3 regions of the Paraburkholderia sp. IW21 genome follow, and region 3 is predicted to be linked to each of the others. Evidence: predicted binding sites of a transcription regulator. Region 3 holds the regulator's gene; each other region holds the start of a gene.
What was found. The regulator LexA, encoded in region 3, represses DNA repair genes until DNA is damaged. The targets are predictions, from matches to a motif close to ACTGTATNNNNATACAGT.

Region 1 (7,493 bases), on a different contig from region 3:
CCGGCGCGCCAGTCAGACGCCGCTCGCTTTTCCACGATCTCCGGGCCGATATAGTAATGGAGTGTGATCGCCATCGCCTTTTCGCTCAGCTTAGATTGAGTTGTTATGTATGAACGCACGATCTCAACGAATCGGTTGGGAATCTGGTTGGGGTCGGCGACACGCTGCGCGGATCGGAAGCCCGGAAGGAAAGAGGCTACCGTTGCGATATCCATCTGATGATCTGGTGGCACGCTCTCGAACCAGCTTAGGAAATGTTCAAGGGGAGTTTTGGAATCGGCCATGATAGATTGGGTTGCACTATAAGGGTTTGACCTTTCCAGTCAGGATTTCCCCGCGCCCCTGTCGGAAGCGCCGCTAAACGGGGGCGCACCGGCTCTGCCTGCGTCGCGCAACTCGCGAGCCGATCGCAGCCTGTTGAGTAATGCCTCTTCCAAAGCAGTCGTTACCGAGCGTTCAAGCCGGAGAGACCTGAACCTAGGCGGCTAAAGAGCAGATGGACGTGAGCGTTCATCAATTAAAGAACCTAACGGCTGGCGCGGACCTCGTTGTGACAGAAGCATGATCCGATTATCACTTGCCACCAACGCCCCCACAAGGGAAGCGTCGCGCCCGGCGCGAGGTCGCTCACCGCACCGGCGACCCCGAGGCATCGGAACAGCGGCCCTCTCTTGCTGAAAACTGTCGAACAGAGTTCGAATAGTGGCCGCTACCATAGCGGCAGTTGCGTGCCGTTATGTGTACGTTGGCCGCTGACCGCTCAACCTAGGGTGAAAGATGCCGATAACAAAGACTCGACCTTTAGCAATCGATAGCAAATGAAAGATATCGCAGATGAGAGCCTTTGGACGCGGGTCAAATCCTGGCTATCTGTCAATACGGAAACTGCGGGATGGGCGCTCGTCCAGGTGCTTTATCTTTGCATACCCTTGGTGATAATCTTTTTCTGTTATCTGGAGATAGGCGCGTCACTGCACGATGCGTTCCGTGGACCCGACGCCATGTTCGTCGTTTTCATTGCTTTTTTTGAAGTACTCAGAGACTCATTGAAGAGCCTTCAACTCCAGAAAAAAGGGCACGACGACCAAGACACCATGTTGATCATCGCGGTGGTGTTGCTCGTGGCCTCCGTTATCACCTTATACACGTCCATAGCGGTTACCCAAGGAGCCCTGCCGCATATTGATCGTCAAGGTCTCGGGGACACGACTCAGTTCATGCTCTGGCTGTCACTGGGCTCAGCGTGGTTTTACAAATGTAGGCTCAAGAGTGTCGAACGCCGAGTGGAACGACAAACGAAATCCGCTCCCGTTACCCCGGCCGCAACCTTGGATGGCCTTTGAAAAACCGCTCAATTGGCCGCTTTCCAACCCTCGTTTGTCAGGGTGACGGGGAGCGTTGCTTGCCCCTTACCTGCCACGTCATTTGCGAGGTCCGGGTATGCGGCCCTCAGTTGCTCGTTGACAGCCCATTTGGGGGCGTCGGTGATCTCATATGCGTAGTAGACGGTGGTACCGGTCGCGCTGCCGATCGTCACCGGCGCGTCCCACTTCAGTATCTTGGTCAGCTTTATATTTCCGTAGCAAAAGCGGCCGGTCTGTTGATTCGGATATGGCTGAAACGGCTCACGCACCAAGATCTTTTTGCCCTCGTCGGTAAGGGAGAAAATCGCCTTCTTACGGAAATTGGTCGACGCATTTGGGCCCGCTTCTTTAACTGTCGCTAGCCCCGCGCTCACGAAACCGACGCCGGCGTCGTAGAACGCGTATGGGTTGCCGTGATCCGTTGGCTCCGCCGAGGCCGGCCACGACACGGCGGGCAGGCAGCGCTGCGGGCTTGAGGCCAATTTTTGGTTTACCGCCGCGGTGAAGTTTTCTTCATTCGGGGCTGACTTGTCCGAACAAGCGGTAAGCGACGACATGGCCCCGCCCACGACGGCAAGGGCGAGCACAAAGCGGATTTGCATAACTGGCGTTTGGTGAATCATGAGAACCGGAATCTATCACGGAGCCTAATGATCGGCATCATTTAGAACAACAAAATAATTTCTAATAAATCGTTTTCTTTGTCAATCACAGCAACAGACGAGTTGCACCGGTGCAATGCCGGTTTGCGATGCGACCCCATATTTCTTGAGGATCCACGCTGGCGCCCAGGCTATACTGTGTTTTTATACAGGTGTTTGAGACGGAGAGAGCCATGAATGCCGTCATGCTGCCCGAAACGATTCATTCGGATCTGTGGCGGGGCAATCAACTTGCGCACGTCCGGTCGCGCGTCGTTGACTGCGGCGACGTGAATCTTGCGCGGGAGTTGCCCGGGGGGGGCTGGCCACGTGGCGCACTGACCGATCTGCTTGTGCAGCAGACGGGCTGCGGCGAATTACGGCTGCTTCGTCCTGCATTCGAGCAGTTGTCGACCAGGCCTGTCGCCATGCTGCAACCGCCTCATGACCTTCAGCCGACGGCTCTCGCCTGGTGGGGACTAGATCCTTCAAATGTAATGACGGTCAAAGCGCCCCGCACGGCCGATGCGCTGTGGGCTGCGGAGCAGATTCTGCGCGCAGGCACATGCGGTGCTCTGCTTTTCTGGCAGAGCCACGTGCGGCCCGACTCGCTGCGCCGACTGCATCTGGCCGCACAGGCGTCCGAGTCGCTCTTTTTCGTGTTGCGACCGCTTGCGACGACGCGCGACGCCTCCCCGGCGCCGCTTCGGCTTGCGATCCGGGCCGCGAAAGACGGTGTCGATATCCAGTTCATCAAACGCCGCGGCCCCGCACGCGATGAGCCGCTCTTCGTCCCGCTGACGCCCTCCCCGATTCTGAACGTAAAACGCAATGCAACTGTGGTTAGGCGTCCATCTCCCGTCGCTGTGCCTCGAGGTGTTCCGGCCGAAGTGGTCGCGTGAAACCTCGGACCCAGCCAACGGTATTGCCGTGCTCGAGAAAGAGCGCGTCATCGCCATGGACGCGCGGGCGCGAGAGGCAGGCGTCTGTACGGGCATGCGCCGCGGCGGCGTACTCACGCTTGCGCCCGCTACTGTCATGCATGAGCGCGACAGCGCGGCCGAGGTGAACACGGTGCGCGAGGTCGCCACAGGCCTGTTGAATCTTTCGCCGCAAGTGGTCATCGCGGAGGAAAGCACTGTGCTCGTCGACGTGTCAGCAAGCCTGCGGCTCTTTGGGGGCATCCGCTCGCTGCGCCGCATGGCGCACCGGGTCGTGGATGCTATCGGCATGACCGCGACCGTCAGCGTTGCGCCGACGGGGCAGGCGGCATGGTTGCTTGCGCGCGCTCGTGGCGGTGTCGCACTGTCGCACGATTCTCTCCAACGCGCGTTGGCCGGTTTGCCGGTCGGCCTGCCGCCGTCCGCGCGTCGCCATATGGACTGGCTCACTGGCATTGGCTGCGAAACGGTTGGACAACTGATGCGACTGCCCCGTGCAGGTTTGAAGAAGCGTTGCGGGACAGCGTTGCTGGATCTGCTCGACCGCGCCAATGGAGATGCACCCGAAGTGTACGAATGGTTTGAGACGCCGCCGACCTTTCAGGCGCGCGTGGAACTGCCGGATCGCATCGAACACGCCGAGGCCTGCCTGTTTGCGGCGCGCCGGCTAGTGGTTCAGCTAACCGGCTGGCTGTCGCAGAAGCAGCTTGCCGTGACCCGCATCGTTCTACTGCTCGAGCATGAACGCGGCCGCGATGCGATTGAGCCAACCGCCATCGAAGTTTCGCTCGCGGAACCGACGTGGCGCGAGGATCACCTCGTGCGGTTGCTGAAGGAAAGGCTTACGCGCGTGGAACTTGCGGCCGCCGTCATCGCCCTCCAACTCGTTGTGCAGGAAGTCAGCGAGGCGGAAGCGGCATCCGACTCGCTCTTTCCGGAGCCGGGCGGCACCGCGTCCGATCACGCGCGGTTGCTAGAACTGCTGGTCGCGCGCCTCGGCGCGGAAAATGTGCTGCGCCCGGCGCCGGTAGCTGACCACCGGCCAGAGGTCGCCGCGCGCTGGGTGTCCGTGACGGACAATAAAACAAAGTATGTGCCGCCGGCGAGCGATACGCCGCGGCCGACGTGGCTGCTGGAACAGCCGCTGAAGCTGCTAATGCGCGGCGAACGCCCCTTCTACGGCACGCCGCTGCGCACCGTGTCGTCCGGCGAGCGCGTTGAAGCAGGCTGGTTCCAGGGCGAGGCGGTCACCCGCGACTACTTCCTCGCGGAAGCCGACGACCACATCTGCTACTGGATCTTCCGGGAGCGGATCGGTGCGGTCGACGAGGATGAGCCGCGCTGGTATCTGCATGGTCTCTTCGGATAGGCCATGTCGTATCTGTCGTTCGCCCTGCCCGGCTATGCCGAGTTGCAGTGCTTCTCCAACTTCACGTTCCTTCAGGGCGCGTCACATGCCGAGGAATTGGCCGCGCGCGCGGCGCAACTCGGGTATGAGGCGATCGCTGTCACCGACGAATGCTCGCTCGCTGGCATCGTGCGCGCGCACGTCGCGGCGAAAGAAGCGGGCATCAAGCTGCTCGTCGGCGCGCATTTCCGGCTGACCAATTCGGACGGCTCTCCTGCCCTTGCCTTCACGGCGATCGCACAGAATCGCGAAGGGTACGGCAACCTGTCTGAACTGATTACGCTCGCACGCACGCGCACGGCCAAGGGCACGTACCTGCTCTATCCGCACGATCTCGACCATCCAGACCCGCCGTATGCGCACTTGCGAGCCCTGTCCGACTGCCTGATCATCCTGACGCCCGAATTCCCGGCGAAGGAAGCGCGCCTCGACGCGCAGGCCGAATGGGCTGCACGCACGTTTGGCGAAAATCGCTGCTGGATGGGCCTGACCTTGCACGCGCGGGCGCTGGATGACATTCACCGCAATGTCGTGCTCGATGTCGCCGAGCGACATGGTCTGAACGTCGTCGCGACAGGTCAGGTACTCATCCACGTGCGATCGCGCAAGCCTCTACAGGACACGCTCACCGCCATCCGGCTTAACCGCCCGGTCGCGGAATGCGGCTTTGAACTCGCGCCCAACGCCGAACAGCATCTGCGCTCGCGTTTGCGGCTTGCCAACGTCTATCCAGCGGAGGCGCTCGCGCAGACGTTGAACATCGCCGCCCGGTGCTCGTTCGTGCTGGACGAACTGCGCTATGAATACCCAGACGAACTGGTGCCGCCCGGCACGACTCCAACCGACTACCTGCGCGGCGAAACCTATCTGGGGGCGCAGCGCCGCTATCCACGCGGCATTCCGCACAACGTGCAAGTGCAGATCGAACACGAACTCGCGCTGATTTCGGACCTGAAATACGAGCCGTATTTCCTGACGGTGTACGACATCGTGCGCTTCGCGCGCAACGAGGGAATCCTGTGTCAAGGGCGTGGCTCCGCTGCCAACTCCGCCGTGTGCTATTGCCTTGGCGTCACCGAGGTCGACCCGGCGCGTAGCAGCATGCTGTTCGAGCGGTTCATCAGCAAGGAGCGCGGCGAACCACCGGACATCGACGTGGACTTCGAGCACCAGCGCCGCGAGGAAGTCATCCAGTACATTTACCGGAAGTACTCCCGCACGCGCGCGGCTCTGGCGGCCGCAGTGACGACCTACCGGCCCCGCTCCGCGATCCGCGATTCTGGCAAGGCGCTTGGCATCGACCCTGTCATCGTTGACCGCGTCGCGAAGGAACATCACTGGTTCGATTCGAGCGCGGATCTGACAAGACGTTTCGTGGACAGCGGCCTTGATCCCGAGACGCCGATGATCCAGCAGTGGGCGACACTTGCCGCGCAGCTGCTCAGCTTTCCGCGTCATCTGTCGCAGCACACGGGCGGCTTCGTGATCGCGCGCGGCAAGTTGTCCCGTCTCGTGCCGGTTGAGAATGCGTCGATGCCGGATCGCACCGTGATCCAGTGGGACAAGGACGATCTGGAAGCGCTCGGCCTGCTGAAGATCGATGTCCTCGCACTTGGCATGCTGTCGGCGATCCGCCGCGCCCTCGAGCTCGTATCGCAGCAGCGCGGCGAGCCGTTCGAAATGCAGGACATCCCGCCCGAGGACGGAGCGACTTACGACATGATCTGCGCGGCCGACACGGTTGGCGTATTCCAGATCGAGTCGCGTGCCCAGATGAGCATGCTGCCGCGATTGAAACCGCGCGAGTTCTACGATCTCGTGATCGAAGTCGCGATCGTGCGGCCGGGCCCGGTTCAGGGCGGCATGGTGCATCCGTATCTGCGGCGGCGTCAGGGCATCGAGCCCGTCTCCTACCCGAGCCCCGAAGTCGAGCAGGCACTGAAACGCACGCTCGGCGTGCCGATCTTTCAGGAGCAGGTTATGCAGGTTGCGATGCTCGCGGCAGGTTTCAGCGCCGGCGAAGCTGATCAGCTGCGCCGCGCTATGGCGGCATGGAAGCGCAAGGGTGGCCTGCAGCACTATCATGACCGGATCGTCGAAGGCATGCTTCAGCGCGGCTACGACCGTGAATTCGCCGAGTCCATCTTTGCCCAGATCCAGGGCTTCGGCGAGTACGGCTTTCCTGAAAGTCACGCGGCGAGCTTCGCCCTTCTCGTCTACGCAAGCTGCTGGCTTAAGCGCCATGAACCCGCAGCGTTCCTCTGCGCGATGCTGAACAGCCAGCCGATGGGCTTTTACTCGCCTTCGCAGCTTGTACAGGACGCGAAGCGCCACGGCGTTGGCGTGCTGCCGGTTGACGTGACCATCAGCGGTTGGGATTCGGCCATGGAAGGCGATGGCAGTATGGCGCCCGTGCGGCTCGGCATGTCCGTTGTTCGCGGCATGCGCGAGGAAACTGCCAGGCGCATTGAGGCGGCACGCGCAGCCAGGCCGTTTCGCGACGTCGCCGATCTTGCCAACCGCGCTCAACTCGACCGCCACGACCTGCAGGTGCTGGCGGCAGCGAACGCGCTCAAGCCGCTCTCCGGGGACCGCAGGCAGGCGCTGTGGGCGGCAGTCGCCGCGGTGCCCGATAAGGATCTGTTGCGCGCAACGACACGCGAGGAAGAGGCGCCGGCACTCACGGCTCCGACGGAAGGACAGGACCTGATCGCGGACTACCGCTCGACTGGTCTCACTCTCGGCCGTCATCCGCTTGCACTGCTGCGCGAAAAGCTGCTGTCCATGCGGCTGATGCCCGCCGAAGCGCTGACGCGCTACCGCAACGGACAGCTCGCGCGGGGATGCGGGATTGTGACGGTGCGGCAGCGCCCCGGCACCGCAAACGGCGTGATGTTCATGACGCTTGAGGACGAGACGGGGTCGGTCAACGTCATCGTCTGGCAGTCGGTGCTCGAGCGGCAACGGCGCGAGGCGCTCGGGGCATCGCTGCTCGCTGTGTATGGCGTGTGGCAACGCGAAGGCGACGTGATGCACCTTGTCGCGCAACGGCTCGTCGACGTGTCACATCTCCTTGGTGAACTGCAGACGGCGAGCCGCAATTTTCACTGAAACAACGAGGAAAGAAACGATGGCGAAC
Region 2 (7,493 bases), on a different contig from region 3:
GCTGAACGCGGCGCGTGGCCATACCAGCGCGGATAAAACTGTTGCACCGCCTCGCCGTCGAAACGCAGCGCGTGGCAGCGTCCCAGCTGGAATGGCGGTTTGTCGTTGGAATGCTCGTCTGTGCTGTCTTTGCTTCTGGCCTGCCCGGTCCCGGAACTCGCCGCGGCGCCTGGCGTGCTTTCGCCCGGCGTGCCTTCATTGGTGTTCCACACGTCGCCGGCGAAGGCCTGAATCGCGACGGTCGGCAGGAGCGCGCACAACTCGGTGAGATGCGTGCAGCCAGCCGTGCCGGCCAGCAAACGGGCGGCATCGCGACGGAAGTTGTGGAACAGATTGAGCCCGATGAGGGCACGGTAGGCGGGATTGCTGGCTTGGCACAACCCGGGATAGGGCACCCAGTCGGACGACGCTTCGGCGTCGACGACGTTGAGCTTGCGATCGATGGTGAGGCGAAGCCAGAGTTCATGAATCGGCTGACCATTGGGCCGGACGCCCGACGCAAGCACCACATCGCGCGGTTTTTCGTCGGTCAAGCACGCTTCCACATCCCACAGGCCATCGGCTCGCTCATAGGCTTCCGCTCTGATTGCGCGACGATGGCGCAACTGACGGGACACTGGCGGGGAGAGCGGCATGCGGAAAGGAAAGGCCGAATTTGAAAACCTAAGAATTTTAGCATACTGGGTATTTGAGACAGATGGGAATACGCAGGGCCGCTCCGCAGGCCTGAGAGCGCGAGAGGCCTTATCTCGAAGTGAGGCTGGCTAAGGGGCCCGGCGGGGCCCCGGCGGGGCCCCGCCGGGCCCCGCGGCTAGTCGCCGCTCCACTCCTCGTCGATCCCCTTGAGGATTTTGCCGATCGTCGCGCCGGAGAAACCGCGCGATGCCAGAAAGCGCGCCTGCTTGGCCCGCTCGGCGGCCGTTTGCGGAAGCTGGCCGAATTTTTTTCGCCAGACGGCTTGGGCGCGCGCGACTTCGGTTTCGCGTAATTGCGCGCCGGCCTCTTCAACCAGCGTCTGATCGACGGCGTGCTGTTTCAATTCACCGACGATCCGGCTCGCACCCAGCCGCGACGAACGCCGATGAATCAGGCTTTCCGCGAACCGCGAATCCGACAGCCAATTTTCGCTTTCAAGCACGTCGAGCAAGGTGTCGAGCGAATCGGTTTCTTCGACGAACGGTTTCAGCTTGCGCGCCAGTTCGGAGCGGCTGTATTCACGCCGGGATAAATAGCCGAGCGCGCGTCCTTTTAGCGAACGGGCTGGGCGTTGGGATTTTTTCGAATCGTCCTGATCCGATTTCGCCTCGCCAGGTGCACGGCGCGAGCGGGTGTACGTGGTTTCCGACGGGTCCGCTGCAGCTTGCGGGGAAGAGTCAGACTCGGGCTGACGACCTGCGGCGCGATCGTGCGCGTCGAAGGACTCGAAGGGATCGGCGTCGCCGTTTGCGGCCAAGGAATCGGGATCTGACGCGCATGAGCGCTGGGGCGATGAGTTGCCGGCCGGATAGCGTGGCGAACGCGAGGTGGAACGCCCGAACGAGCTTCCAGAGGACTTGCCGAATGAACTTCCAGACGAGTTTCCCGATGACCGCCCAAACGAACGGGTGGACCGGGAGGTCGATGACGAGGATGTTGGTGACGAGGTTGAAGACGACGATTCGGTCGAATCGTCGTCACCGTCACGCGGGCCGTCCGCGTTGCGCCCAGCGTTGGACAACGGCCGGCCCTTGCGTATCACGTGCTGATTACTCTTCTTCGCCCGCGACTTCAGCGGCCGCGCCGGTCGTCACTTCCGCCATGGCATTCACGCCCAGCGATTCGCGGATACGGTTTTCGATCTCACGAGCGATGTCCGGATTTTCGCGCAGGAATTCGCGCGCGTTGTCCTTACCCTGACCAATACGTTCGCCGTTGTAGCTGTACCAGGCGCCGGCCTTGTCGACGATCTTCGCTTGCACACCCAGGTCAATGACTTCGCCCTGACGGGAAATGCCCTCGCCGTACAGAATGTCGAAAATCGCTTCGCGGAACGGCGGCGCAACCTTGTTCTTCACCACCTTCACCCGCGTTTCGTTACCGATCACTTCGTCGTTCTTTTTGATCGACCCGATCCGGCGAATGTCCAGACGCACCGACGCGTAGAATTTCAGCGCGTTGCCGCCCGTGGTGGTTTCCGGGTTGCCGAACATCACACCGATCTTCATACGGATCTGGTTGATGAAGATCACAAGGCAGTTGGTGCGTTTGATCGTGCCAGTGAGCTTGCGCAACGCTTGCGACATCAGACGCGCTTGCAGACCCGGCAGCGAGTCGCCCATTTCGCCTTCGATTTCAGCCTTCGGCACCAGCGCCGCGACCGAGTCGATCACGATCATGTCGATCGAGCCCGAACGCACCAGCGCATCGGCGATTTCAAGCGCCTGCTCGCCGGTGTCCGGTTGCGAAACCAGCAGGTCGTTGACGTTCACGCCGAGCTTGCCCGCGTACTGGATATCCAGCGCGTGTTCCGCGTCGATAAACGCTGCCGTGCCGCCGAGCTTCTGCATTTCGGCGATGACTTGCAACGTCAGCGTGGTTTTACCGGACGATTCCGGACCATAAATTTCGACCACACGGCCACGCGGCAAACCGCCGACGCCCAGCGCGATGTCGAGGCCGAGTGATCCCGTTGAGACCACCTGGATATCTTCGACCGCCTCACCTGCGCCGAGCCGCATGACCGACCCTTTGCCGAACTGCTTTTCGATCTGCGCGAGTGCGGCAGCGAGTGCCTTGCTCTTTTCAGCAGTCAGTCCAGCCGAGCCTTTCTTGCTTTCTTCCATGAATCGTCCTTTGCTATGATGAACGGCGTCTGAGGCAGATGTGCAGCCCGTTCTTAGAGGACAGCACACGAAACCCAGACACTGTATAAAAAAACAGTAGTTTTGGCAAGCGCGATTCTCATGCGAACGCGCATTTTTACCGTCGCACTGCCCAACTACCCACAATAATTTCGGAGACCGCTGTGCGCCGGGGGACACCCCACGGTGCCGGCAAGGCCAGGTTGGCGCACCATGCGAATTCTGATTGCCGAAGACGACAGCATACTCGCGGACGGTCTGATTCGATCACTCCGCCAATCGGCCTATGCCGTCGATCACGTGAAGAGCGGCGTCGAAGCGGACACCGCCTTGTCGATGCAGACTTTCGACCTGCTGATTCTCGATCTGGGCCTGCCGCGCATGTCCGGGCTTGAGGTGCTGCGCCGCCTGCGCGCGCGCAATTCGAACATGCCGGTGCTGATCCTGACCGCCGCGGACAGCGTCGACGAACGCGTCAAAGGCCTCGACCTCGGCGCCGACGATTACATGGCCAAACCCTTCGCGCTCAACGAACTCGAAGCACGCGTGCGCGCTCTGACGCGGCGCGGTGCGGGCGGCGGCCCGACGGTGGTCCGGCATGGCTCGCTGTCGTTCGATCAGGTCGGCCGGATCGCCTATGTCAATGAGCAGGTGATCGACCTCTCGGCGCGCGAACTGGGTCTGCTCGAAGTGCTGCTGCAACGGATCGGCCGGCTGGTGTCGAAGGAACAGCTCGTCGACCATCTGTGCGAATGGGGCGAAGAAGTCAGCAACAACGCGATTGAGGTCTACGTGCACCGGCTGCGCAAGAAGATCGAGCCGAGCGGCGTGCGCATCATCACCGTACGCGGCCTCGGCTATTGCCTCGAGAAAGCCGCACTGCCCCCGAACGTGAACGCCAACGCGATCGTGACGCAGGCACCCGCCGAGCCCGACCCGACCGCCTCGCCGCCCTCCGGCGCGATGCCGGCGAGCCACCACTACAAATAGAGGACGCCCATGTCCGCACGCGCAGACCGCGCTACGGCGCACGCGGCGGACCTCGACGAGGCGCGCGACGAGCGCTACGCGAATCCGTTCGCCCCGCCCGACGAAACCGAAGCCGCTGCCGAAGCGCGTCCCCGCTCGCTGTTCGGCGAGATCCTCGACTGGATGCTGGCGCCGCTACTGCTGCTGTGGCCGATGAGCCTCGCGGTCACCTATCTGGTCGCCAAGTCGATCGCCAACGGCCCCTTCGACCGCGCGCTCGAAACCGACGCCTATGTGCTCGCCCGCCAGATCCACCCGATCAACGGCGTGGCGGAGTTGTCGCTACCCGACTCCACGCGCGACTTTCTGCGCGCCGATAACGTCGACAGCGTGTTCTATCAGGTGCTCGGCACGCGCGGCGAACTGGTGGGCGGCGAGCGCGACATGCCGCTGCCGCACGAGGAAGACCGGCCGCCGCCGGGCCTTGTCGAATTCCGCGACGACGTGCTGCGCGGCAACGATATCCGCGTCGCCTATACGACCGTCGAGTTTCCGCAGACGCCCGGCGCCCAGCCGGTACTGGTACAGGTCGCCGAAACGCTCGACAAACGCAGCCAGCTCGCCAACGACATCATCAAAGGCGTGATCCTGCCGCAGTTCGTGATCCTGCCGCTGGCGATCCTGCTGGTGTGGTTCGGCCTGTCGCGCGGGCTGGCTCCCTTGCACGCCCTGCAGGCGCACATCCGGGCGCGCCGCCCGGACGATCTGTCGCCGCTCGAGGCACGCCGCGCGCCACCGGAAATCGAGCCGCTGGTGACGTCGTTCAACGATCTGCTGACGCGCCTCGAACAGAACATGGAGCTGCAAAAGCGCTTCATCGCAGACGCCGCGCATCAGATGAAAACGCCGCTGGCCGGGCTGCGCACCCAGGCCGAACTGGCGTTGCGACAAGACGCCTCCGCGGAAGTCCACCGCTCGCTCGAGCAGATCGCCACCAGCTCGGAACAGGCGGCGCGCCTCGTCACCCAGTTGCTGGCGCTGGCGCGCGCGGAAAACCGCATGTCGGGGCAAATTTTCACACCGGTCGAGGTGACGGAGATGGCACGTCATGCCGTGCGCGACTGGGTGCAGGCCGCGCTCGCCAAGCAGATGGACCTCGGCTACGAAGCGCCCGAAGAGCCGGTCGAAGTCGACGGCAATCCGGTCATGCTGCGTGAAATGCTGTCGAATCTGATCGACAACGCGATCCGCTACACGCCGGCCGGCGGCCGCATCACCGTACGCGTGCGGCATGACGCGACGGCGCGGCGCGTGCATCTGGAAGTGGAAGACACCGGGCTCGGCATTCCGGCGACCGAGCGCTCGCGGGTGGTCGAGCGCTTTTACCGGATTCTCGGCCGTGAAGGTGACGGCAGCGGTCTTGGGCTCGCCATTGTTCGCGAGATCACGACCATGCACGGCGGCGAGCTGACGATCGAGGATAACGTCTATCAAACCTCGCCGCGGCTTGCTGGAACGCTCGTGCGTGTCAGCTTACAGGTGCTCGAACGGGCACGGGACTTACCCTAGGACCGCTCGCACCCACCCATCAGAACCCACCATATAGAGACAACTTATCCGCACGTTGAAATAATTTGGATGTCAGTTGACAGATTTTGGACGAATTTCCGTCAACACACCGAAGCGTCCATTTCACCCCGCCACGTCAGTACACCGTAAGTTTCCACTCCAATAATCGATTCCACGGGAACGCCTCTGCCGGCGGACCGCGTGTACATATCAATATTGGAGACAACATATGGCTACCGTTGGCGGGCAAATCTCGCACGTGCCGATGACGCACGAAGAGAAGCGGGTGATTTTCGCGTCGTCGCTAGGTACTGTTTTCGAGTGGTACGACTTCTATCTGGCCGGCTCGCTCGCGATCTTCATCAGCAAAAGCTTTTTCTCCGGCGTCAATCCGACTGCCGCCTTCATCTTCACGCTGCTCAGCTTCGCTGCGGGCTTCGCAGTGCGGCCGTTCGGCGCGATCGTGTTCGGGCGCCTCGGCGATATGGTCGGGCGCAAATACACGTTCCTCATCACGATCGTGATCATGGGTCTGTCGACGTTCCTGGTCGGCTTCCTGCCGGGCTATGCGTCGATCGGCATTGCCTCGCCGGTGATCTTCATCGCGATGCGGATGCTGCAAGGTCTCGCGCTCGGCGGCGAGTACGGCGGTGCGGCAACCTACGTCGCGGAACATGCGCCACGGGGACGCCGCGGCTTCTACACCGCATGGATCCAGACGACCGCCACGCTCGGTCTGTTCCTGTCTCTGCTGGTGATTCTCGGCGTGCGCAAGACCATGGGCGAAGACGCATTCGGCGACTGGGGCTGGCGCATTCCGTTCATCGCGTCAATCATCCTGCTTGGCGTGTCGGTGTGGATTCGCCTGCAACTGCATGAGTCGCCGGTGTTCGAGCGCATCAAGGCGGAAGGCAAGACTTCGAAGGCGCCGCTGACCGAAGCGTTCGGTCAATGGAAGAACCTGAAGATCGTGATTATCGCGCTGATCGGCCTGACCGCCGGCCAGGCCGTGGTCTGGTACACGGGTCAGTTCTACACGCTGTTCTTCCTGACGCAGACGCTGAAGGTCGACGGCACCAGCGCCAACATCCTGATCGCCGTCGCGCTTCTGATCGGTACGCCGTTTTTCCTGTTCTTCGGCTCGCTGTCGGATCGCATCGGCCGCAAGCCGATCATCATGGCCGGCCTGCTGATCGCCGCCTGTACCTACTTTCCCCTGTTCAAGGCGCTCACGCACTACACGAACCCGGCACTGGAGGCTGCTACAGCCAAGGCACCGATCGTCGTGATCGCGAATCCGGACGAGTGCTCGTTCCAGTTCAACCCGGTCGGCACGGCAAAGTTCACGAGCTCGTGTGATATCGCAAAGAGCGCGCTGTCGAAGGCAGGCTTGAACTACGAGAACGTCGCCGCGCCGGCGGGCACGCTGGCCGAGATCAAGGTCGGCGATACCGTGATCAACACCTATGACGGCAAGGCAGCCGACGCGAAAGACCAGGGCAAAGTGTTCGACAAGACCCTCGCCACGACGCTGAAAACCGCCGGCTACCCGCCGAAGGCCGATCCGTCGCAGATCAACTGGCCGATGAGCGTGGTGATCCTGACGATCATGATGATCTACGTGACCATGGTGTACGGGCCGATCGCCGCGATGCTGGTGGAAATGTTCCCGACGCGCATCCGCTACACCTCGATGTCGCTGCCGTATCACATCGGCAATGGCTGGTTCGGCGGCTTCCTGCCGGCAACCGCATTCGCGATCGTCGCGGCGAAGGGCAACATCTACTCGGGGCTGTGGTATCCGATCGTGATCGCGCTCATCACCTTCGTGATCGGCATGTTGTTCGTCAAGGAAACCAAGGACTCGGACATTTACGCGAGGGACTGACACGGTTGACGGACAGGGCAATTTAAAAAACTTGCGTGGCGGGGGTTGACAGCCCCCAGCCCTATCCTCATAATCTCGCTTCTTTCGGCGAATTAGCTCAGTTGGTTAGAGCGACGGAATCATAATCCGCAGGTCCGGGGTTCGAGTCCCTGATTCGCCACCAGTTGCAAGAAAAAGCCGCTGATCCACAAGGTCAGCGGCTTTTTTGTTTTGGCTTTCCAAACAGC
Region 3 (7,493 bases):
CGGCGATGCGCGGCAGCGCTGGCGTGGCGCCTTCGTCGGAAGGCGTCGCGGAAGAGGAAGTCGAAGTATTCATGGCGGCGATTGTAAGCGATGCGCCGCGCGCCACCCTGCATCAAAAAACGGATGCCCGTTCGTTTCGGGCCGGCCCGGATGTCAAACGGCCTCGCGCAACTGCGCGGCGATTTCCGCTTCGTTCAACTGCGGCGCGAACATTTCGATCAGCCGGTACGCATATGCACGCAGGAACGCGCCCTTGCGCAAGCCGACCCGCGTGGTGCTCGCTTCGAACAGATGCTGCGTATCCAGCGCGACCAGTTCCGTGTCGCGCTTCGGATCGTAGGCCATCGCCGCGACCACGCCGATCCCCATGCCGAGTTCGACGTAGGTCTTGATCACGTCGGCGTCGATGGCGGTCAGCACGACGTCGGGCAACGCGCCCGCTTTCGCGAACGCCTGGTCGATATGCGAGCGGCCCGTGAAGTCCTGGTCATACGTGACGATCGGGAATTCAGCGATCTCGTCGAGCGTCAGATTCGGGCGGCCCACCAGCGGATGGTCCTTCGGCACCACCACGACGTGATGCCACGAATAGCACGGGAACGTGACGATATCCGGAAAGCGGTCGAGCGCTTCGGTGGAAATACCGATATCCGCTTCGCCGTTGATGATCATCTGCGCGATCTGTTGCGGGCTGCCCTGGCGCAGCGCCAGATGCACCTTCGGGAACACCGTGGTGAATTGGCGGATCACCTTCGGCAGCGCATAGCGCGCCTGCGTGTGAGTCGTCGCCACGACGAGGTGGCCGCTGTCCTGATCGGCGTACTGGCGCGCCACGCGGCGCAGATTCTCCGCATCGAGCAGCATCCGCTCGATCAGCTGATGCACCGCCTTGCCCGGCTCGGTGAGACCCGTCAGACGCTTGCCGCGTCGAATGAAAATATCGACGCCGAGTTCGTCCTCCAGATCCTTGATCTGTTTCGATACGCCCGACTGCGACGTGTACAACACGTTCGCCACCTCGGTCAGGTTCATGTTCTGGCGCACGGCCTCGCGCACGAAGCGCAATTGCTGGAAGTTCATCTGTATGTCTCCGGTTCAGCCAGAGTTGAGTTATTAGAGTTCGATTGAAACGCCGAGTGTTATTAGTCGCTTGTTGCGCCGCTCATTGCGCAGGAAATACGCGTAACGCACGCGGCACGGCAGTGACGCCATCACCGATCGCCAGTTGCAGATCGCGCCACGATTCGCGATCGAGTTCCGCTTCGAGCACATGGCCCTCGCGGCCCGCGAGTTCCACGCGCACCGAGCCGCCGAGCGTCACCACACGCCGCACATCGACGACGATGCCTTCGCGGTGGCCCGACGTCTCGCGGTACAACTGCAAATCGTGCGGACGTACATAGGCGAACGCCGGCCCGCTGAAGTCGGCCTTGAAGGCGACCGGCAGCGCCGCGCCGTCGACCACGAAACCGCTCGCATCCACGTTGCCATGCAGACGGTTCGCCGCACCGAGAAACTCGTAGACGAACGAGGTTTGCGGATGGTCGTACACGTCTTGCGGACTGCCCACCTGCTCCACGTGCCCGCGATTCAACACGACGATCCGGTCGGCCACTTCAAGCGCTTCTTCCTGATCGTGCGTGACGAAGATCGTCGAGATATGCAGATCGTCATGCAAACGACGCAGCCAGCTACGCAATTCCTTGCGCACCTTCGCATCCAGCGCGCCGAACGGTTCGTCGAGCAGCAGCACCTTGGGTTCGACCGCCAACGCGCGCGCCAAGGCAATCCGCTGCCGCTGACCACCCGACAGTTCCGACGGATAGCGTTGCGCGAGCCAGTCGAGTTGCACCAGCTTCAGCAGTTCATGCACCTTCTCGCGAATCACCGCTTCCGAAGGCCGCTCCATACGTGGCTTCACCCGCAGACCGAAGGCAACGTTCTCGAACACCGTCATGTGACGGAACAGCGCGTAATGCTGAAACACGAAACCGACGTCGCGTTCGCGTGCACCCACCGTCGCGACGTCCTGACCTTGCAGCACGACCTGGCCGCCGTCCGCGTATTCGAGGCCGGCAATCACCCGCAGCAAGGTGGTCTTGCCACACCCCGACGGCCCGAGCAGCGCAACCAGTTCGCCCGGCGGGAAGTCGAGCGAAACATTATCGAGCGCGACGAAATCGCCGAAGCGCTTTTGCAGGTTACGAACGGTGATACCCATTACAGCTCTCCTTGCTTGAGCGGGTGTTGCGACACATGCGGTGCATTGACGAACTGCGAGGCGGAGGTCGGCGTAATGGGACCGGCATACGCCGGCACATCGCGCGCGGCCGAGCGTTCCGCCGACATATGACGCTCGGCGAGCAGCTTCAGCCCGAGCGTCACGAGAGCGAGCAAGGCCAGCACCGACGCCACGGCGAACGCCGCCGAGAAGTTGTATTCGTTGTAGAGAATTTCGACGTGCAGCGGCATCGTGTCCGTCTGACCGCGAATGTGGCCGGACACCACCGACACCGCGCCGAACTCGCCCATCGCCCGCGCGTTACACAGAATCACGCCGTACAGCAGGCCCCATTTGACGTTGGGCAACGTGACCCGGCGGAAGATCTGCCAGCCCGATGCGCCGAGCACGTGCGCGGCTTCTTCTTCGTCGTTGCCTTGCGACTGCATCAGTGGAATCAGCTCACGCGCGACGAACGGGAACGTGACGAAGATCGTCGCCAGCACGATGCCCGGCACGGCGAAGATGATCTGCACGTCGTGGTCCTGCAGCCACGGGCCGAACCAGCCTTGCGCGCCGAACATCAGCACATAGATCAAACCGGAGATCACCGGCGAGACCGAGAACGGCAGATCGATCAGCGTCGTGAGCAATGCCTTGCCGCGGAATTCGAACCTGGCGATACACCACGAGGCAGCGAGGCCGAACACCAGATTCAGCGGCACGGCAATCGCGGCGGTGATCACGGTGAGCTTGATCGCTGACAACGCATCCGGATCGGCGAGCGATTCTAGATAGAAACCGATGCCTTTGTTCAAGGCCTGATAGAACACGGCGACGAGCGGCACGACCAGAAACAGCGCGAGAAACAGCAACGCGAAGCCGGTCAGTATCCAGCGAACGAAAGGGTGTTCGGAGACCGGATCGGGCCGGCGCGCGACGTTGAGCGGCACGCGCGGCGCCACGGCCACGGCGGCGGTATCGGCGCCATTGATGGAATTGCGGCTCATTGCGCGCCTCCGCCGATTGCAGCCGCGCTCGCGGCGGCAGGCGCCGGGCCGGCTCCGCCACGGCTCGTCCGACGCTGCAAATACCACTGCAGCGTATTGATGAACAGCAGCATCAGGAACGACACGACCAGCATCACCACCGCCAGCGCCGTGGCGCCGGCGTAGTCGTATTGCTCGAGCTTGGTGATGATCAGCAGCGACGTGATTTCCGATTTCATCGGCACGTTACCGGCGATGAAAATCACCGAACCGTATTCGCCGAGCGCGCGCGCAAACGCCAAAGCGAAACCCGTCAGCAGCGCCGGGAACACGGCCGGCAACACCACGCGGCGAAACGTCAGCCAACGCGATGCGCCGAGGCACGCGGCGGCCTCTTCCTGTTCGCGCTCGAACTCTTCGAGCACCGGCTGCACGGTCCGCACGACGAACGGCAAACCAATGAAGGTCAGTGCGATCAGCACACCGGCCGGCGTAAAAGCGATCTTGATGCCGAGCGGCTCGAGATACTGCCCGATCCAGCCGTTACCCGCATACACGGCCGCGAGCGAAATACCGGCCACCGACGTCGGCAGCGCGAACGGCAGATCGACGACTGCATCGACGATGCGCTTGAACGGGAACGTGTAGCGCACCAGCACCCATGCGACCAGGAAGCCGAACACGGCGTTGATCAGCGCGCCGCCGAGGGCCGAGAAGAATGTGAGGCGATACGACGCGAGCACACGCGGCGAACTCACCGCGCGCACGAACTGATCCCAGTCGAGCGTCGCGGTCTTGAGGAAGGTCGCCGCAAGCGGAATCAGCACCACGAGGCTCAGATAAACCACCGTGATGCCGAGTGTCAGGCCAAATCCGGGCAACGCGCTCGGTTTTCGGAAGATGAACGTCGTCATGCTGAGTACTCTTTCAGGGTTGAGACCGGTGGCTCTTTTTTGGCCGCCTGGCTGGCCAAAAGCGCGCCCGGCGGGCGCGCTTCCTGACTGGGTGGACACTTGCGCCTCTAACGGCGCGGGTCCCACCGTGTGCCGCTTACTGCGGCTGGTAGATCGAATCGAACACGCCACCGTCGGCAAAGTGCGTCTTTTGCGCGTTCGCCCAGCCGCCGAACGAATCGTCCACCGTGTACAGCTTCAGCTTCGGAAACTTCGCGGTCAGCTCGGCCGGCACCTTGTTCGACCGCGGACGGTAGAAGTTCTTCGCCGCGATTTCCTGACCTTGCTCGCTATACAGGAAGTTCAGATAGGCTTCGGCGAGCTTGCGCGTGCCGTGCTTGTCCACCACCTTGTCCACCACGGCAACCGGCGGCTCGGCCAGAATGCTCACCGACGGCACCACGATTTCAAACTTGTCCGGGCCGAATTCCTTCAGCGACAGAAAGGCTTCGTTTTCCCACGCGATCAGCACGTCGCCGATCCCGCGTTGCACGAAGCTGGTGGTCGCGCCGCGTGCGCCCGAGTCCAGCACGCCGGCATTCTTATAGAGCTTGCCGACGAATTCCCTGGCCTTCTGGTCGTTGCCGCCTGGCTGATGTTCCGCATAGGCCCATGCCGCCAGGTAGTTCCAGCGCGCGCCGCCCGAGGTCTTCGGGTTCGGCGTCACGATCGACACACCTGGCCTCGTCAGATCGTCCCAATCCTTGATGTGCTTCGGATTGCCCTTGCGCACGAGGAACACGATCGTCGAGGTGTACGGCGATGCGTTGTCCGGCAAACGCTTTTGCCAACCCTTGTCCAGCAAACCCTTGTTAGCCAGCGCGTCGATGTCGTAGGCGAGCGCCAAAGTCACGACGTCCGCCTGCAGGCCGTCCAGCACCGAGCGTGCTTGCGCGCCCGAGCCGCCGTGCGACTGCCTGAAGGTGATCGTCTCGCCCGTCTTCGCCTTCCATTCCTTGCCGAATGCCTGATTGACGTCCTGGTACAACTCCCGGGTCGGGTCGTACGACACGTTCAGGAGCGTCGTGTCCGCAGCGTGTGCCTGCGCCATCACGCCAACCGCCGTCGCCGCGCCAAGTGCGAGCGCCGCGATAAGTTTTTTGGTCCTGCTTGCCAGCCCCGTGCCTTGATGGTTCATGCCAACTTTCTCCGCGTTGTGGTCCGCTGAAACAGCGTCTGGTGGTCCTACGTCGCGGTCACGTGCACATGAGCGCCAACTCGGAGGCCAGTCTATCGAAGCGCTTTCATCATTAAAAATAATGTTTCTTCATTTTTTAATACGCAAAAGTGGTAATGGCAGCTGGATAAGGCGTTGCGGCACGAAAGCAGGTGTTAGAGCGCGGGTTATCGGCGCTGGAACGTCCTTCCAGGCCACGAACTTAAAGTAAAGCTTGAATTGCGCCGAATACTGTATAAAAATACAGTCACCTGTTCATACATACAGTGGCCATGACAAAACTCACCGCACGACAGCAGCAGGTTTTCGATCTGATCCGCCGAGCCATCGAACGCACCGGCTTTCCGCCCACCCGCGCGGAGATCGCCGCCGAACTGGGTTTCAGCTCGGCCAACTCGGCAGAAGAACATCTGCGCGCGCTTGCCCGCAAGGGTGTGATCGAACTCGCGGCGGGCGCGTCGCGCGGCATTCGCCTGCTGGCCGGCCCGGACGATTCGCCGTATCAGTTCACGCTGCCGCACGCCAGCATCATGCAACTGTCGCTACCGCTGATCGGCCGGGTTGCCGCAGGTAGCCCGATCCTCGCGCAAGAACATATCTCGCAGCACTACGTCTGCGACCCGGCGCTGTTCTCGAGCAAGCCCGATTACCTGCTGAAGGTGCGCGGGCTGTCCATGCGCGACGCCGGCATCTTCGACGGCGACCTGCTCGCGGTGCAGAAGAAAAGCGAAGCCAAAGACGGCCAGATCATCATCGCGCGTCTCGGCGACGACGTGACGGTCAAGCGCCTGAAGCGCCGGCCGAACGGCCTTGAGCTGATCGCCGAGAACCCTGATTACGACAACATCTTCGTTGAAACCGGCAGTGCGGAATTCGCGCTGGAGGGTATCGCCGTTGGGCTGATCCGCCCCGGCGAGTTCTAACCCTCCGTTCACCCGCTCGTCCGCCAAACCGAAGCTGCCCCAACGTTGAATCGCCTGGAGAGACTCATGGAACGCCTTGCCCGCCTGCTGCCTTTTCGCCAGTTTGGTCGTTTGCGCCACCTGCGCAAGCTGGTGTCTTGCTCATTGATCGAGGCGTCCACGGCCAGCGCTCCGTCGCTGTTCGACGCGCCCGCCGGCATATCGAGCTTGCCGTCGGCGTTGCCGGCATTTGCTCGCGTGTCGTTGAATTCGGGGCTGAATACGGCTGAACCGGCGCGTCGCGCACCGGTGCGGGTCTATCACGGGCCGTCGCGGCTGATCATGGTCGGCACAGTCGACGCCGTGTGCCGCATGATCGATCGCTGCATCGCCGACGAAGCCAACGTGCATGGCGCAGTGTTCGAGTCGTAAGGTATGCGGCGAGCGCGCGGTGGATGTGCGGCGGGCCGCGCGAAGTTTTTTCGCGCGGCCCGCGCCCTTCCCAATATCACATTGAATGGGATCGTTTTCGCGTGGCCACGGTCCACGTTAGATCACACTTGATGGAGAGTCCCATTCGATGGCAGTTTCAACACGCACAAGGCGCAGCGCCACCCGGCCGCTGATCGTCACTCTGATTGTGATTGCGGTGATCGCCGCGTTGGGCTTCGGTTACGCGTCGCCCTATATGGCGCTGAACAATCTCAAACGCGCGGCAGATGCGCGCGATGCGCAAACGGTCAATCAATACGTCGACTTTCCCGCGTTGCGCGAGAGCCTGAAGCAGCAGGTCGCCGGTTTGCTGACGCGCCGGTTCGAGGCGCATGGCAACGGCAATCCATTAGCCGCAATCGGCGCCATGATCGGCGTGGCCTTGATCGGTCCGCTGGTTGACGCTTATGCAACCCCAGACGGCGTTGCGGCATTGCTGAACGGCATGCCGCCGCGCGGCGATCCTGGCGAACGGCCGCCTGTACCGCCTGCCGCTGAAAATGCGTCGGCGCCAACCCCTGCGGCCCCCGCCGTGGGCACTTCCGCAAACAGCGCAGCCAACAGCGCCAACAGCGAGAACAGTGCCACGCCACCGCAACCGCCGCAGACAACCGCGGGCTATCGCGGCCTCAACGAGTTCGTCGTCACTTACCAGCATGGCGCTGGCGATGCGCGTTATTCGGCGATCTTGCGGCGCGAAGGTTTATTCACGTGGAAGCTGGCCGCAGTCAACTTGAACGAGTAATTTCAGCCCACGCG

Region 1: imuA (translesion DNA synthesis-associated protein ImuA) is a predicted target of LexA. The motif match lies at 2,162-2,179, and genes of this name have one in related genera.
Region 2: recA (recombinase RecA) is a predicted target of LexA. The motif match lies at 2,903-2,920, and genes of this name have one in related genera.

Annotation. Positions count from the first base shown of each region.
Region 1 is NZ_JBGGWA010000013.1:63,082-70,574, reverse strand. Features, by position in the region: gene ACAX43_RS26810 (hypothetical protein) at 1-284, opposite strand, end outside; gene ACAX43_RS26805 (hypothetical protein) at 819-1,343, shown strand; gene ACAX43_RS26800 (hypothetical protein) at 1,352-1,987, opposite strand; gene imuA (translesion DNA synthesis-associated protein ImuA) at 2,200-2,907, shown strand; gene ACAX43_RS26790 (DNA polymerase Y family protein) at 2,837-4,315, shown strand; gene ACAX43_RS26785 (error-prone DNA polymerase) at 4,319-7,465, shown strand; gene ACAX43_RS26780 (DUF2471 family protein) at 7,485-7,493, shown strand, end outside.
Region 2 is NZ_JBGGWA010000002.1:528,815-536,307, forward strand. Features, by position in the region: gene ACAX43_RS06265 (DUF2889 domain-containing protein) at 1-635, opposite strand, end outside; gene recX (recombination regulator RecX) at 812-1,453, opposite strand; gene recA (recombinase RecA) at 1,746-2,822, opposite strand; gene ACAX43_RS06280 (response regulator) at 3,054-3,830, shown strand; gene ACAX43_RS06285 (sensor histidine kinase N-terminal domain-containing protein) at 3,840-5,378, shown strand; gene ACAX43_RS06290 (MFS transporter) at 5,608-7,266, shown strand; tRNA gene ACAX43_RS06295 (tRNA-Met) at 7,353-7,429, shown strand.
Region 3 is NZ_JBGGWA010000008.1:268,098-275,590, forward strand. Features, by position in the region: gene ACAX43_RS20500 (asparaginase) at 1-73, opposite strand, end outside; gene ACAX43_RS20505 (CysB family HTH-type transcriptional regulator) at 154-1,080, opposite strand; gene ACAX43_RS20510 (sulfate/molybdate ABC transporter ATP-binding protein) at 1,163-2,221, opposite strand; gene cysW (sulfate ABC transporter permease subunit CysW) at 2,221-3,231, opposite strand; gene cysT (sulfate ABC transporter permease subunit CysT) at 3,228-4,124, opposite strand; gene ACAX43_RS20525 (sulfate ABC transporter substrate-binding protein) at 4,261-5,301, opposite strand; gene lexA (transcriptional repressor LexA) at 5,613-6,263, shown strand; gene ACAX43_RS20535 (hypothetical protein) at 6,330-6,674, shown strand; gene ACAX43_RS20540 (DUF2939 domain-containing protein) at 6,823-7,479, shown strand.